Linked DNA regions of Flavivirga eckloniae. The protein of the gene in region 1 interacts with the protein of each later gene in a pairwise test. Links are inferred from orthologs where the notes say so. Each region holds a gene or a part of one and is shown in the gene's direction. Other genes may lie near its edges.

Region 1 (7,145 bases):
TAAAAAAGAGCTACTGCCAGCTATACACCGTAGTAATGCGAAAATAGTATTAACTATTGGAGCAGGAGATATAGGAGAACAAGTAAAATATATTAAAAAAGAATTAACCATTGCGAATTAATTGGAATTACATAAAGATGACCGTTTTATTAGGGTTAGTGATTTTTTTGTTCGCTTTTGCGTCTCAAAGAAATGCTCTTAGAAAGATTTCGGATCCCAAGGTTAAATTTATAGGAGAAAATAGCCTTTACGTTACTAACGAAGCTGTTAGTAAATTGTTAATACAAAATTATGGCGGTGTTAAAAATGTACCTAAAGAAACTTTAGATTTGAATAACCTAGAAAATGCTCTAAAATCTAATCCGATGATAAAAAAGGCAGAAGTGTATCTTGCTGTAAATGGTACACTTAATGCTGAAATAGAACAAAGAACCCCTATTGCGCGCGTGAGTACAAATGCCTCTTATTATATTGATGGCGAAGGTTTATATATGCCTTTGTCTACTAATTATTCAGCTAGAGTACCATTGGTAACTGGGTATGTAGAAAAGAATAAATTAAAAAGTATCTATAAGGTTGCAAAAAAAATTAGAAACGATGAATTCTTAAAAAAGCATGTCATAGAAATTCATCAAAGTAGGAACAAAAGTCTTTATTTAAAATTAAGACAATGCCCTTTTATAGTACAATTAGGCGATGTGAGTTTTTTAGATAAGAAGATTAATAATTTAAAGGCGTTTTATCAAAAAAATCTAAAAGAGAAAACATTTAATAATTATAGCAAAATCAATTTGCAGTTTGACAACCAAGTAATATGTACCAAAAGATAAGCCATGGAGCATAATTTAGCAGTAGGATTAGATATAGGAACCACAAAGATTGTGGCCATGATTGGTCGTAAAAATGAATACGGCAAAGTTGAAATTTTAGGAATAGGCAAATCTAAAAGCTTAGGTGTGCACCGTGGTGTCGTAAATAATATTACACAAACAATTCAGTCTATACAACAAGCCGTTCAAGAAGCAGAAGCATCTGCCGAAATGAAAATAAAAGGTGTAACCGTTGGTATAGCAGGACAGCACATAAGAAGTTTACAACACAGCGATTATATAACAAGACCCAACTCTGAGCATGTTATAGATGATGAGGATATAGATAGATTAATAAATCAGGTACATAAGCTAGTTATGTTGCCTGGTGAAGAAATTATTCATGTATTGCCTCAAGAATATAAAGTAGATGGGCAAGCAGAAATAAAAGAACCTATAGGCATGTATGGCGGCCGTTTAGAGGCCAATTTTCATGTTGTTGTGGGACAGGTATCTTCTATTCGGAATATTGGGCGTTGTGTACAAAGTGCGGGTTTAAACTTAGAAGGTATTACGTTAGAGCCGTTGGCTTCTGCCAATGCAGTTTTAAGTCAAGAAGAAAAAGAAGCAGGTGTAGCGCTTATCGACATAGGAGGTGGTACAACAGACTTGGCCATTTTTAGAGACGGTATTATTCGTCATACCGCTGTAATTCCTTTTGGAGGTAACGTGATTACAGAAGATATAAAAGAAGGCTGTTCCATTATTGAAAAACAAGCCGAATTATTAAAAATAAAATTTGGTTCTGCATGGCCGGGGGAAAATAAGGATAACGAAATAGTGTCCATACCAGGTTTGCGAGGTAGAGAACCAAAAGAAATTACATTAAAAAATCTCTCAAAAATAATTCATGCGCGTGTTGTTGAAATTATTGAACAGGTATATGTTGAAATTAAGAATTACGGACACGAAGAACAAAAGAAAAAATTAATAGCCGGTATTGTATTAACTGGTGGAGGTAGTCAGTTAAAACATTTAAAACAATTAGTAGAATATATAACCGGAATGGATACCAGAATAGGGTATCCAAATGAGCATTTAGCGGGAGATAGTGATGGCGATATAACAAGTCCGTTGTATGCCACTGCTGTAGGATTGGTTTTAGACGGCCTAAAACGACAAGACAGGAAAAAGCTAGAAGAAATCGAGATTGAGAATGAAAAAGAAGAGGATCAATCTGCAGAAGAAGTTCAAGAAAAACCTATAAAAGAACGACGTTCTTTTCTAGATAAATTAACAGAGCGCGTTAAAGATTTTTTAGATAACGCAGAATAAGTAGCTAAAGCATTAAAACTGTTTGCTAACCAGTTTTAATGACCTAGCGAGATAGTATAATAAATCCATTGAATAAAAAAATAAAGTATAAAACCTCAGTAAAATAGAATTTATGAGCAGCAAAGAAGAATTCGAAAGTATTTCATTTGATTTGCCTAAAAATCAATCAAATGTTATTAAAGTTATTGGCGTTGGAGGAGGTGGCAGCAATGCCATTAATCATATGTTCCAACAAGGTATTAAGGGTGTTGATTTTTACATATGTAATACCGATGCGCAAGCACTACAAAATAGTGGTGTTCCTAACAAGATTCAATTAGGGGTTAACCTTACTGAAGGGTTAGGAGCAGGAGCAAATCCAGATATTGGAGAGCAATCTGCAGTTGAAAGTTTTGATGATATTTCGCAAATGTTGGATTGCAATACCAAGATGGTATTTATTACCGCAGGAATGGGCGGTGGTACTGGTACCGGAGCTGCACCGATTATTGCCAAAATGGCTAGAGAAAAAGAAATCCTAACCGTAGGTATTGTAACTATGCCATTTCAGTTTGAAGGTAGAATGCGTATTGAGCAATCCCAAAAAGGGATTGAAAAGTTAAGAGATGTTGTAGATTCTTTAATTGTAATAAATAACAATAAACTTCGTGAGGTTTATGGTAATCTTGGTTTTAAAGCAGGATTCTCTAAAGCCGACGAAGTATTATCAACCGCTGCTCGTGGTATAGCCGAAGTTATTACACATCACTACACACAAAATATTGATTTACGTGACGCTAAAACCGTATTGAGTAATAGTGGAACTGCCATTATGGGATCTGCCCTAGCATCAGGTCAAAACCGTGCTCAAGATGCGATTCGTAAAGCGCTAGATTCTCCGTTACTAAACGATAATAAAATTACTGGGGCAAAGAATGTTTTATTATTAATTGTTTCTGGATCTCATGAAATTACTATTGATGAGATAGGAGAAATTAATGACCATATTCAAACAGAAGCTGGACATGGTGCGAACATTATTATGGGAGTTGGAGAAGATGAAGCCTTAGAAGAATCTATAGCAGTAACTATTATCGCTACGGGTTTTAATCTTGAACAGCAAAACGAGATTTCTAATACAGAAACTAAAAAAGTGGTGCATTCGCTTAGTGAGGAACAAGATGTGAATACTAAAGAAAAAGAGCCAGTAATTATTGCTCCCACAATTGAACTGGAAGAGAAAAAGGAGGAGCCTATTGTACGTCATACTTTAGATTTAGAAACAGAAGAAGCTGAGGAGCCTCAATTTGAAAAGCGACCAATAAATAAACAAAAACCAGTTGAGTCAATTAATGAGAATATAGACTTAATACCAACCACAGAAATTATTAAAAATATTAATGTGGTATATGATGAGGTAGCTGCTAAAATTGAAGAAGATGACGACGATTTTATCATAAAACCAGTTACACGAATGTCTGATGATGTTGAAGATATAACTGATGTGGAGATTATTTCAGATTATATAGAAGAAGAGCAACAAATTACCTTAACCTTCGATTTACCGCTTTCATCGGGTAACAAAGAAAAGGAGGCGGAAGAAGAAAAGAACAAGGAAGATGTCATATCGCATCAATTAATTGACGATGATATAAAAAAGATACCGGTAAATGATTATGTAGAGCTTATTCCTGTTACAGAAACTAATGAAGACGGAGACATTCGTTATGCGCTGGATGACTATGTTGAGGTTGAATCTTCAATGAACAAAAAACAACCAGAGTCTAATGAGGTTTTAGAGGAAATAGACAATGATATTGTATTTGAAAAGAAGGTAACGGAAGAAGAACCTGCTGTAAAAGAAGAAATAACAGAAGAAGTAGATCCATTGAACAGCCCGATTTCGGAGCTGCTTAAAGAACGCGCAGAAGAGCGCAGACGTAAAATGAAGGACTTTAATTATAAATTCAACAATGCTAAAATTGATGATATAGAAAAAGTGCCTGCATACAAACGTCAAGGTGTTAATTTAGATGAGGCTAAACACTCTTCCGAAACTGATATGTCGAGAACCAGTATTGGTTTGGATGATAACGACGACATACAACTAAGAAGTAATAATTCGTTTTTACACGATAACGTGGACTAAAAAGTATACTGGCCTTACTTAGTTATGAACCCGAAAAGCTTCCCTCAAGTTTTCGGGTTTTCTTTTGAAGTATTAGGTCTGTTTTTTTCATTGTAAAATATGTTTTTTTACTGAAAACCTATTACTGAAGACTGCCCACTTTTTCATATCTTCGCATTCAAATAAAATTTACCATGAGTTTACAACAAGATGTTATGTCTGCTTTAAAAGAAGCAATGAAGGCAAAAGATCAAACAGCTTTAACAGCTCTACGTGCCGTAAAGTCTGCTATTTTGTTAGCACAAACAGAAAGTGGTGCTAAAGAAGATTTAACTGAAGAACAAGAGCTTAAAATACTTCAAAAACAAGTAAAACAACGACGAGATAGTGCTGCTGTTTATACGGAACAAGGTCGTGAAGATTTAGCTGCTCCGGAATTAGCAGAAGCAGATATTATTGCTCAGTTTTTACCTGAAGCCCTAAGCGAAGAGGATATTGAGAAAGTTGTTGTTGCAACCATAGATAAAGTAGGAGCAGAAGGTATGAAGGATATGGGTAAGGTTATGGGTATTGTTAGCAAGGAATTAGCTGGTAAAGCAGATGGTAAAACCATTTCTAATATTGTAAAGGCTAAATTGTCTTAAGTTTTATGTAATTGCTTGTTATTCCTGCGGCATGTGCCGAACTTGTTTCGGTAAAAGGCAAGAATTCACTAGATAAAGCAATGTTTTATAATTTAAAATGACAATTTAAAATATAGAGATCCCTGCTTTTGCAGGGATTTATGGCTGCGTAGTTCAATTGGATAGAATATCAGATTTCGGCTCTGAGGGTTGGGGGTTCGAATCCCTCCGCGGTCACAAATAAACAAAAAAGTGTACGTCAAATCAAGCTTGCTTGAATTTGTAAGTATGCTTTTTTTGTTTTCAGTTGAATTCGAAACAATTCACTAGAAATCACTTTTTATTGCGTTATAATTTCGTCAAAAGAAAGAAGTACTGTAGGAAGGATACTAAAGTTTATAGATCACACATTGTAAAAATTCTAGTAAGATGGTCACTATATTCTAATCCCCATAATAGAATACAAAGATATATATTGAGGTAGTTTTAATTCTTAATTGGTTTAAAAGGGTTTCCTGTTAAATCTACATCAACATCTCCATTAGTGAATTTATCTAACTCTTTAGGAAAACTAGTAAACTGATTAAAGCTTAAATTGATAGTTAATAGCGATGATAATTGCTCTATTTCTTGAGGCAGTGTATGTAATTGGTTTCGAGATAAATCTAATGTTTTTAATTGCTTAAGCCGTCCAATTTCTTTTGGTAGTTCAGTAATTTGGTTTCCTGACAATTCCAAAACTTTTAGTGTTTCAATTTCTCCTATTCCTTTTGGTAATTTAGTAATTTGATTTCCTGAAAACTCCAAAACGTCTAGCATTTTAATTTCTCCTATTCCTTCTGGCAGTTCCTTTAATTGATTGTTATTTATACTTACTCTAAAAAGGTTTGAAAAAGGATTAGAAAAAAAAGATTCAGGTATATTGCTCAACTGGTTATTATCCATGCTTAGTAAGTTTAAGTTGACTAGTTTTGATATCGATTCAGGCATACTGCTCAATAGGTTGTTGTCCAAGTCTAGTGATTCCAAATTAACTAATTTTGATATCGATTCGGGTATACTACGCAACTGGTTGTTCTCCAAGTCCAGTGATTCCAAATCAACTAATTTTGATATCGATTCAGGTATACTACTCAATAGGTTATTATCTAAGTATAGTCCTCTTAAATATTTTAGGTTTCCTATAGACTTGGGAATTTCGTTTAACTGATTATTTTCTAAAGAAAGATACTCTAGCTGTGTAAGTTTTCCAATAGTTACAGGGATTTTGTTTAGCTCATTAGCCTCTAAAAATAAATATTTAAGCTTACTTAAGTTACCTATGCCAGGGTCTATTGATTTAATTTTGGTATTTAATAAACTTAAGTTTTCTAAGTTACTTAAACTATAAATAAATTTTGGTATCTCAGTAATTTTAGTGCCTTCTATTTCTAGGCTTTTTAAATTTTGCAGGCTCTTTATTGTTTCTGGAAGCCCTTTTATGTCTATATATGAAAAATGAACCCACTCTAAATTGGTTAAGGAACCTATTTCTTCAGGAATATTACTTATTGAAATTTCTGATAAATCAGATGGCTCAGAAGTACTTGATATAGGATTATTATCTATGATAATAGGAAGACTAAAATCAGGATTTTTTCCAGCTAAAGATAACCCTACCACTTTGCCATCTCTAACTTGTACACCTTGCCAGGAGGAAATACTTTTGGTAATATCCCAATTTAAATTGTTATCAGGATTTGCATTGTATATGGCAATCAGGACTTCTTTATCTGAAAGAGGTATGTTAGCACCAGCATCAATAATTTGATCATCATTATTACAAGCAGTAAAACAAACACAAATTAAAAAAAAGATACTTTTTATGATAATATGTTTTTTGTACATGGCAAATAAACTTTTAATTGAGGCTAATTAATAGGCTTTATTAAATGCAAAAGTAACTTTAAAAAGTTTTTGACAACCGATTTAGTTTATTTTTTTGTATAAACGTATGTGGCACCCTATAAACATTATTACAAAATTAATATTGTGCTTACGTAGGAAAAGTTTTTTGTTTTAAGAGGAGGTACAACAGGTTCTGACCACGCAGCTAGTTAAGGGACACGATCCACCAACGGGTACATGAAAATTAGAAATGGAGAATTAAATACAAATTTTTAATAAATATTGTCATCATTAAGAAGTATATAAGTGAAAATGATGATAATCAATAATTCTTATCTCTTAATTACTATCTTGAAGAAAAGGGTTTCCTGTTAAATCTATATT
Region 2 (6,978 bases), 300 kb from region 1 along the record:
AACAGTAGACGAACGCCTTTTAAATATTTGCGAACTACTTGAAGCCCATATAGCATATTACAACTGGGTGGGGTTTTATTTTAGAAATGGCGATAAGGAAGAATTACACTTAGGCCCTTATGTAGGAGAACCTACAGATCATACGGTAATCCCTTTTGGAAAAGGTATTTGCGGACAGGTAGCTGTTAGCAACGAAAATTTCGTGGTTCCAGACGTCGCTGCTCAAGATAACTATATAGCTTGTAGCATTACCGTTAAAGCCGAAATTGTTATTCCAATTTTTGTAAATGGTGAGAATATTGGTCAGATTGATATCGATTCTAACACACCCGATCCCTTTACTGAAGCAGATGAACGCTTTTTAGAGTTTGTTTGTGCCAAGGTGGCGACTATACTTTCGTAAAGTTTTAAATTTAGTGTTTAGTTTGTAGTAACTAGTATGCAGTGATCAGTATTCAATATTCAGTATTCAATATTCAGTATTCAGTGGGCAGTGGGCAGTCTTTAAAACAATTCTAACCAGAGAACTTAATTTTTATTTTTTAAAGTTTATTTAAAATTAAATACAATATACTTATTAATAAACACCAAGATAATCTGCTCTAACTTCGGTTCACAATCTCCCGTCTTCAGTCATCAGTCTCCGGTCTTCTAAACAATTCCAATCACTAAACTTAATTTTCATTCTCTAAAGTTTACTTAAAACTAAACACACATACACTTATTAGTAAACATGCTCTAACTTCCGTCCAAAACCTCCCGTCTTCGATCTTCGGTCATCACTCTCCGGTCTTCGATCTTCAACCTCACCGAAACCCGAAACCTTAAACTCGAAATTTGAAATTCAACAGCCCCTTGTTAACAACTTCTCTTTTTAGTTAAAAAAACACGCTCTTTTTAGGCATTCTTAAGGCATTATTTTAGTTGAAATAATTACTTTTGCATTTTATTTACAAATTCAATGTAACTCATTGAAAAACAGCAAAAGTTTCAACCCCCGCCTAGCAGGGAACTAAAAAGACAAAAACTAGCATGAGCAACGAAAAAAACATTAAATCTGCATTAATCTCGGTATTTAGTAAAGACGGATTAGAACCTATTGTAAAAAAATTAGATGAACAAGGTGTTACCATATACTCTACTGGTGGTACTCAAAAATTTATAAATGATTTAGGTGTAGACGTTGTTCCTGTTGAAGATGTTACTTCTTACCCTTCAATTCTTGGTGGTCGTGTAAAAACATTACACCCTAAAGTTTTTGGAGGTATTTTAAACAGACAAAGCCACGATGGTGATGTAGCAGAATTGGCAGAGTATAAAATCCCTCAAATCGACGTGGTTATAGTTGATTTATACCCATTCGAAAAAACAGTTGCTTCTGGTGCCAATAATCAAGATATTATTGAAAAAATAGACATAGGTGGTATTTCATTAATTCGCGCTGCTGCTAAAAATTATGCCGATGTAATTTGTGTATCGTCTGTTGATGATTATGCTGAGTTTTTAGAACTTATTTCTGAAAATAACGGAACGATTTCTGAAGAAGACAGAAAACGTTTTGCAGGTAAAGCTTTTAATGTTTCCTCGCACTACGATACAGCTATTTTTAACTATTTCAACAAAGACCATAATGAAGCTGCCTTAAAAATTAGCGAAACAAAAGGAAAAGTATTGCGTTACGGTGAAAACCCACATCAAAAAGGGTTCTTCTTTGGAAACTTTGATGAGCTATTCACAAAACTTCATGGTAAAGAATTAAGTTATAATAATCTTTTAGATGTTGATGCTGCTGTAAATTTAATGCTCGAATTTAAAAACGATGCGCCAACTTTTGCTATTTTAAAACATAATAACGCTTGTGGTTTGGCACAACGCGACACTTTACACCAAGCTTACCTTGATGCTTTAGCAGGTGATCCTGTTTCGGCTTTTGGAGGGGTTTTAATTAGTAATACCGAAATTGATGTAGCTACAGCAGAAGAGATTCACAAGTTATTCTGCGAAGTTGTTATTGCGCCTTCCTTTTCGGCAGAAGCTTTAACCATTCTTCAAGGCAAAAAGAATAGAATCATGTTACAACTTCACGACATAGAATTACCTAAAATGAATGTTAGAAGTTGCTTAAACGGTGTGTTACTACAAGACAGAAATAACATTACAGATACCGTAGAAGGTTTAACCAATGTTACCAATTCGAATCCTACCGATAGCGAAATTGAAGATTTAATTTTTGCTTCGAAAATTTGTAAGCACACAAAATCCAACACCATTGTACTAGCTAAAAACAAGCAACTTTGTGCTAGCGGAACAGGACAAACAAGTCGTGTTGATGCACTGGAGCAAGCCATACATAAAGCGGGTACATTTAACTTTGACTTAAATGGTGCTGCTATGGCAAGTGATGCTTTTTTCCCTTTCCCAGACTGTGTGGAAATCGCAAAAAAGGCCGGTGTAACTGCAGTTATCCAGCCAGGAGGCTCAATAAAAGATCAGTTAAGTATCGATTATTGTAACGAAAACAACTTGGCTATGGTATTTACGGGTACACGTCATTTTAAACATTAAAAAATATACTTTTTTAGACATCTAAAAATCAATAAAAAGCGTATAACTAACTTATAGTATTTTTTAGTAAAATTTGAATACACTTAAAACCCATATATTTATCAACTTTTATTACATTTACGGAATTCGTTTTTTAAACCACTTAAAATTATTAATAGCGCATGGGCTTTTTTGACTTCCTAACCGAAGAGATTGCAATCGATTTAGGTACTGCAAACACACTTATTATTCATAACGACAAGGTAGTTGTAGATTCACCTTCCATTGTTGCACGTGATAGAATTTCAGGTAAAATTATTGCAGTTGGTCAACAAGCCAGTTTAATGCAGGGTAAAACGCATGAAAACATAAAAACCATTCGTCCATTAAAAGATGGGGTAATAGCAGATTTTGATGCGTCTGAGCAAATGATAAGTATGTTTATTAAAAACATACCGGCTTTAAAAAAGAAATTCTTTACACCAGCACTTCGTATGGTTATCTGTATCCCATCTGGAATTACAGAAGTAGAAATGCGTGCGGTAAAAGAAAGTGCAGAACGTGTAAATGGTAAAGAAGTTTATTTAATACACGAACCTATGGCTGCCGCTATTGGTATTGGCGTAGACATTATGCAACCTAAAGGAAATATGGTTGTGGACATAGGAGGTGGTACTACGGAAATCGCAGTAATTGCTCTTGGGGGAATTGTATGTGATAAGTCTGTTAAAATTGCGGGTGATGTTTTCACGAATGATATCGTTTACTACATGCGTACACAACACAACCTATATGTTGGGGAGCGTACTGCAGAAAAAATAAAAATACAAATCGGTGCTGCTACCGAAGATCTTGAGTTACCACCAGAAGATATGAGCGTTCAAGGACGTGATTTATTAACCGGTAAACCAAAACAAGTATCCATTTCGCACAGAGAAATTGCTAAAGCATTAGATAAATCTATCCTGAGAATTGAAGATGCCGTTATGGAAACTTTATCTCAAACTCCTCCAGAATTAGCTGCAGATATATACAACACCGGTATTTATTTAGCTGGTGGTGGTTCTATGCTACGAGGTTTAGATAAACGTTTATCTCAAAAAACAGATCTTCCGGTTTATATTGCCGAAGACCCATTACGTGCTGTAGTTCGAGGTACTGGTATTACTCTTAAAAATTTACCTAAATACAAAAATGTATTGATAAAATAGAGACACCCGAATAAGTCATGCAACAGATTATTAATTTCATAATAAGAAATAAAAACTTTTTGTTGTTTTTGCTGCTGTTTTCTATTTCAATTCTGTTTACAATTCAATCACATTCTTATCATAGGAGTAAGTTTATCAATTCTGCTAATTTCTTATCCGGTAGTATCCTTAATACTGCAAATAGTATAAGCACATATTTTAATTTAAAATCTCAGAATACGCTCTTATCGGAAGAAAACAAACGTCTAAAATCGCTTTTATACAATTTAAAGAATAGCACAACAACACAAGATACAGATAGTCTTAAACCATACTATTTTTCTAACGCACGGGTTATTCGAAACAACTATTCTGCAACCGATAATTATCTTTTAATCAATAAAGGAACAAACGACAGTATAAAACAAGATTTTGGTGTTGTAACCACTCACGGAATAGTAGGTATTGTAGATAAAACAAGTGGTAATTATGCTACGGTAGTTTCCATTTTAAACACAACCAGTTCTATAAGTTCGCAATTAAAGAAAACGAACCATTACGGTACATTGACATGGGATGCTAAAAATCCGGCGGTAGTACAACTTACAGATATTCCAAAAATAGCTAATGTTTTAGTTGGGGATACTATTGTTACTTCCGGACGTTCCTCAATATTCCCTAAAGACATAGAAATAGGCACCGTTAAAAACTACAAGCTTGATGCTGCCGAAAACTATTATGAGATCAATGTGCAACTTTTTAACGACATGACCAATCTGGAGCATGTGTATATTATAGAAAACATTAACAAACCTGAGGTTACTAATTTGCTAAATGAATAATATACTTTCCATTAATAGCATCCGTTTTGTAGTATTAATATTAATACAGGTTTTAATGCTCAATAACATTAACTTCTTTGGCTATATAAACCCTTATCCATACATTTTATTTATCATTCTATTTCCAGTAAAGAGCAATCGTGCATTAATTATTTTATCCGGATTCCTATTGGGTTTAATAATCGATATGTTTTTAGACTCCGGAGGTATTCATGCGGCAGCCTGTGTGTTTATAGCTTATGTAAGACCGGTTGTATTAAAATTTTCTTTTGGAACAATGTACGAACACCACAATATAAAATTTAGTGTTGTAGAATTTGGTTCTAAAATCACTTATATAACACTACTGGTTATATTGCATCACATCATATTATTCTCTTTGGAAATATTTAGCCTGCCAAGAATAATTTTCGTGCTTCAAAAAACGTTATTCTCAAGTATATTTACTATATTATTGTGTATGACAATAACTATTATTTTTAGTCGACAACCTAAATGAGACAGTTTTTACTATTCTTTTCAATAATATTTGTTGGTTTTTTATTTTTATCAAGACTCTTTTACCTTCAAATATATACTTCAAACGAACATGATTTGTTTGAAGACAATGCTATTAGAAAAGTATACGATTATCCGAAAAGAGGTTTTATTTACGACAGAAATGGCGAACTTTTGGTAGCCAACCAACCATCTTACGATGTCATGGTAATTCCTCGCGAAGTAGAACCATTAGATACGCTCGAATTTTGTTCGCTATTAAAAATTGATAAAGAGCAATTTATAAAAACATATAATAGAGCAAGACGCTATTCTCCCAGATTACCGTCTGTTTTTCTATCCCAATTATCAAAAGAAGATTATGCTGCTTTGCAAGAAAAAATGCGGAAGTTTGAAGGTTTTTATATCCAGAAAAGATCACTAAGACATTACCAAAGAAGTATCGGAGCTAATGTTTTGGGAGATATTGGAGAGGTAAATACCAGCGATATAAAAAAAGACCCCTATTACAAAATGGGTGATTTAAAAGGTAAACAGGGTATTGAGGCTTCTTATGAAAAAATTCTTCGAGGTGTGAAGGGCATTAAGTTTATTCAAAAAGACAGGTTTAATAGAAATATTGGTCCATACAAAGAAGGTGAGTTCGACACCATTCCAGAACAAGGAAAAGACATTACTATTACCATTGATGCTAAACTACAGGAATATGGCGAACTCCTTATGCAAAATAAACGTGGTGGCGTTATAGCTATCGAACCATCTTCGGGAGAAATACTGGCCATGGTGGCCGCCCCAACCTACGATCCTAATCTTCTAGTAGGAAGAGAACGCTCAAAAAATTTCATCAAGCTTAGAGATTCCATATCAAATCCATTATTTAACAGAAGTATACAAGGTGTTTACGAGCCTGGCTCTCCTTTTAAATTAATGAACGCCTTGATTGGTTTACAGGAAGGCGTTATAATACCCAACGAAACTGTTACTTGTTATGCAGGATATAAATATGGTAATCGTTTTATGAAATGCCATTGCTACATTGGCAGGCGCAATAATCTAATTACAGGAATACAGGAGTCTTGCAACGCCTATTTTTCGACTGTTTACAGAAAAATTTTAGATAAAAGCGGTAGTGCTTCAACAGGTATTGATACTTGGAGCAAGCATGCCAAAAGTTTCGGACTGGGCAATTTTTTAAACAACGATTTATTTGTTGGACAAAAAGGTAGAATTCCAGATAGAGCTTATTACAAACGCGTATATCCAAAAACGTTTTATTCTACATATACCATATCTAACGCTATCGGACAAGGTGAAGTTGCCACTACCCCCATTCAATTAGCCAATATGATTGCTGCTATTGCCAATAGAGGTCATTATTATACACCACATATAATTAAATCTATTGAAGATAAAACTTTACCTGAAAAATTCACAAAACCTAAATATACAAGTATTGACAAGGAGCATTTTGAACCTGTTATAGAAGGTATGCTACAGGTTTACAAAAAAGGAACAGCTGCCTCGTTACAAGTAAAAGACATAGAGATTTGTGGAAAAACAGGAACTGTTCAAAACTATGCTATTATAGATAGTGTAAAAACCGACCTAACAGATCATTCCATTTTTGTTGCTTTCGCACCAAAAGATGACCCAAAAATAGCTATTGCCGTTTTTGTTGAAAACGGATATTGGGGAAGTCGTTTTGCAGGTAAAGTAGCCAGTTTACTTATAGAAAAACACATAAAAGGACATATTACCAGAAAAGATTTAGAAGAATGGCTTTTAAAGCATAGTTTAGAAGACGAATATGCGAAGCCCTATTCTGGAGAGCCCTTTAAAATAAACGCGCAAACTAAATTGCAATTTGTTGAAGAACCGGAATATAAACGACTTAAACAGCAATT

The links.
Region 2: the proteins of ftsA (region 1) and C1H87_RS08635 interact in binary tests that used the Escherichia coli proteins (3 or more experiments, as listed by UniProt). The link is inferred for Flavivirga eckloniae from one-to-one orthologs.

The regions. Positions count from the first base shown.
Region 1 is NZ_CP025791.1:1,793,820-1,800,964, reverse strand. Bases 1-2,988 are described here. They hold ftsA (cell division protein FtsA), read left to right. Parts: upstream 1-833; coding sequence 834-2,144; downstream 2,145-2,988. Other genes in these bases: ftsZ (cell division protein FtsZ), read left to right, coding at 2,257-2,988; C1H87_RS07475 (cell division protein FtsQ/DivIB), read left to right, coding at 138-830; murC (UDP-N-acetylmuramate--L-alanine ligase), read left to right, coding at 1-121. Also shown: more of ftsZ, read left to right, coding at 2,989-4,272; C1H87_RS07460 (GatB/YqeY domain-containing protein), read left to right, coding at 4,446-4,895; C1H87_RS07450 (leucine-rich repeat domain-containing protein), read right to left, coding at 5,361-6,761; C1H87_RS07445 (leucine-rich repeat domain-containing protein), read right to left, coding at 7,101-7,145. UniProt on the Escherichia coli protein: Essential cell division protein that assists in the assembly of the Z ring. May serve as the principal membrane anchor for the Z ring.
Region 2 is NZ_CP025791.1:2,098,263-2,105,240, forward strand. The notes cover bases 1,920-4,740. They hold C1H87_RS08635 (rod shape-determining protein), read left to right. Parts: upstream 1,920-2,726; coding sequence 2,727-3,755; downstream 3,756-4,740. Other genes in these bases: purH (bifunctional phosphoribosylaminoimidazolecarboxamide formyltransferase/IMP cyclohydrolase), read left to right, coding at 1,920-2,565; mreC (rod shape-determining protein MreC), read left to right, coding at 3,773-4,576; mreD (rod shape-determining protein MreD), read left to right, coding at 4,569-4,740. In the rest of the region: C1H87_RS08625 (GAF domain-containing protein), read left to right, coding at 1-403; more of purH, read left to right, coding at 1,033-1,919; more of mreD, read left to right, coding at 4,741-5,075; mrdA (penicillin-binding protein 2), read left to right, coding at 5,072-6,978. UniProt on the Escherichia coli protein: Forms membrane-associated dynamic filaments that are essential for cell shape determination. Acts by regulating cell wall synthesis and cell elongation, and thus cell shape.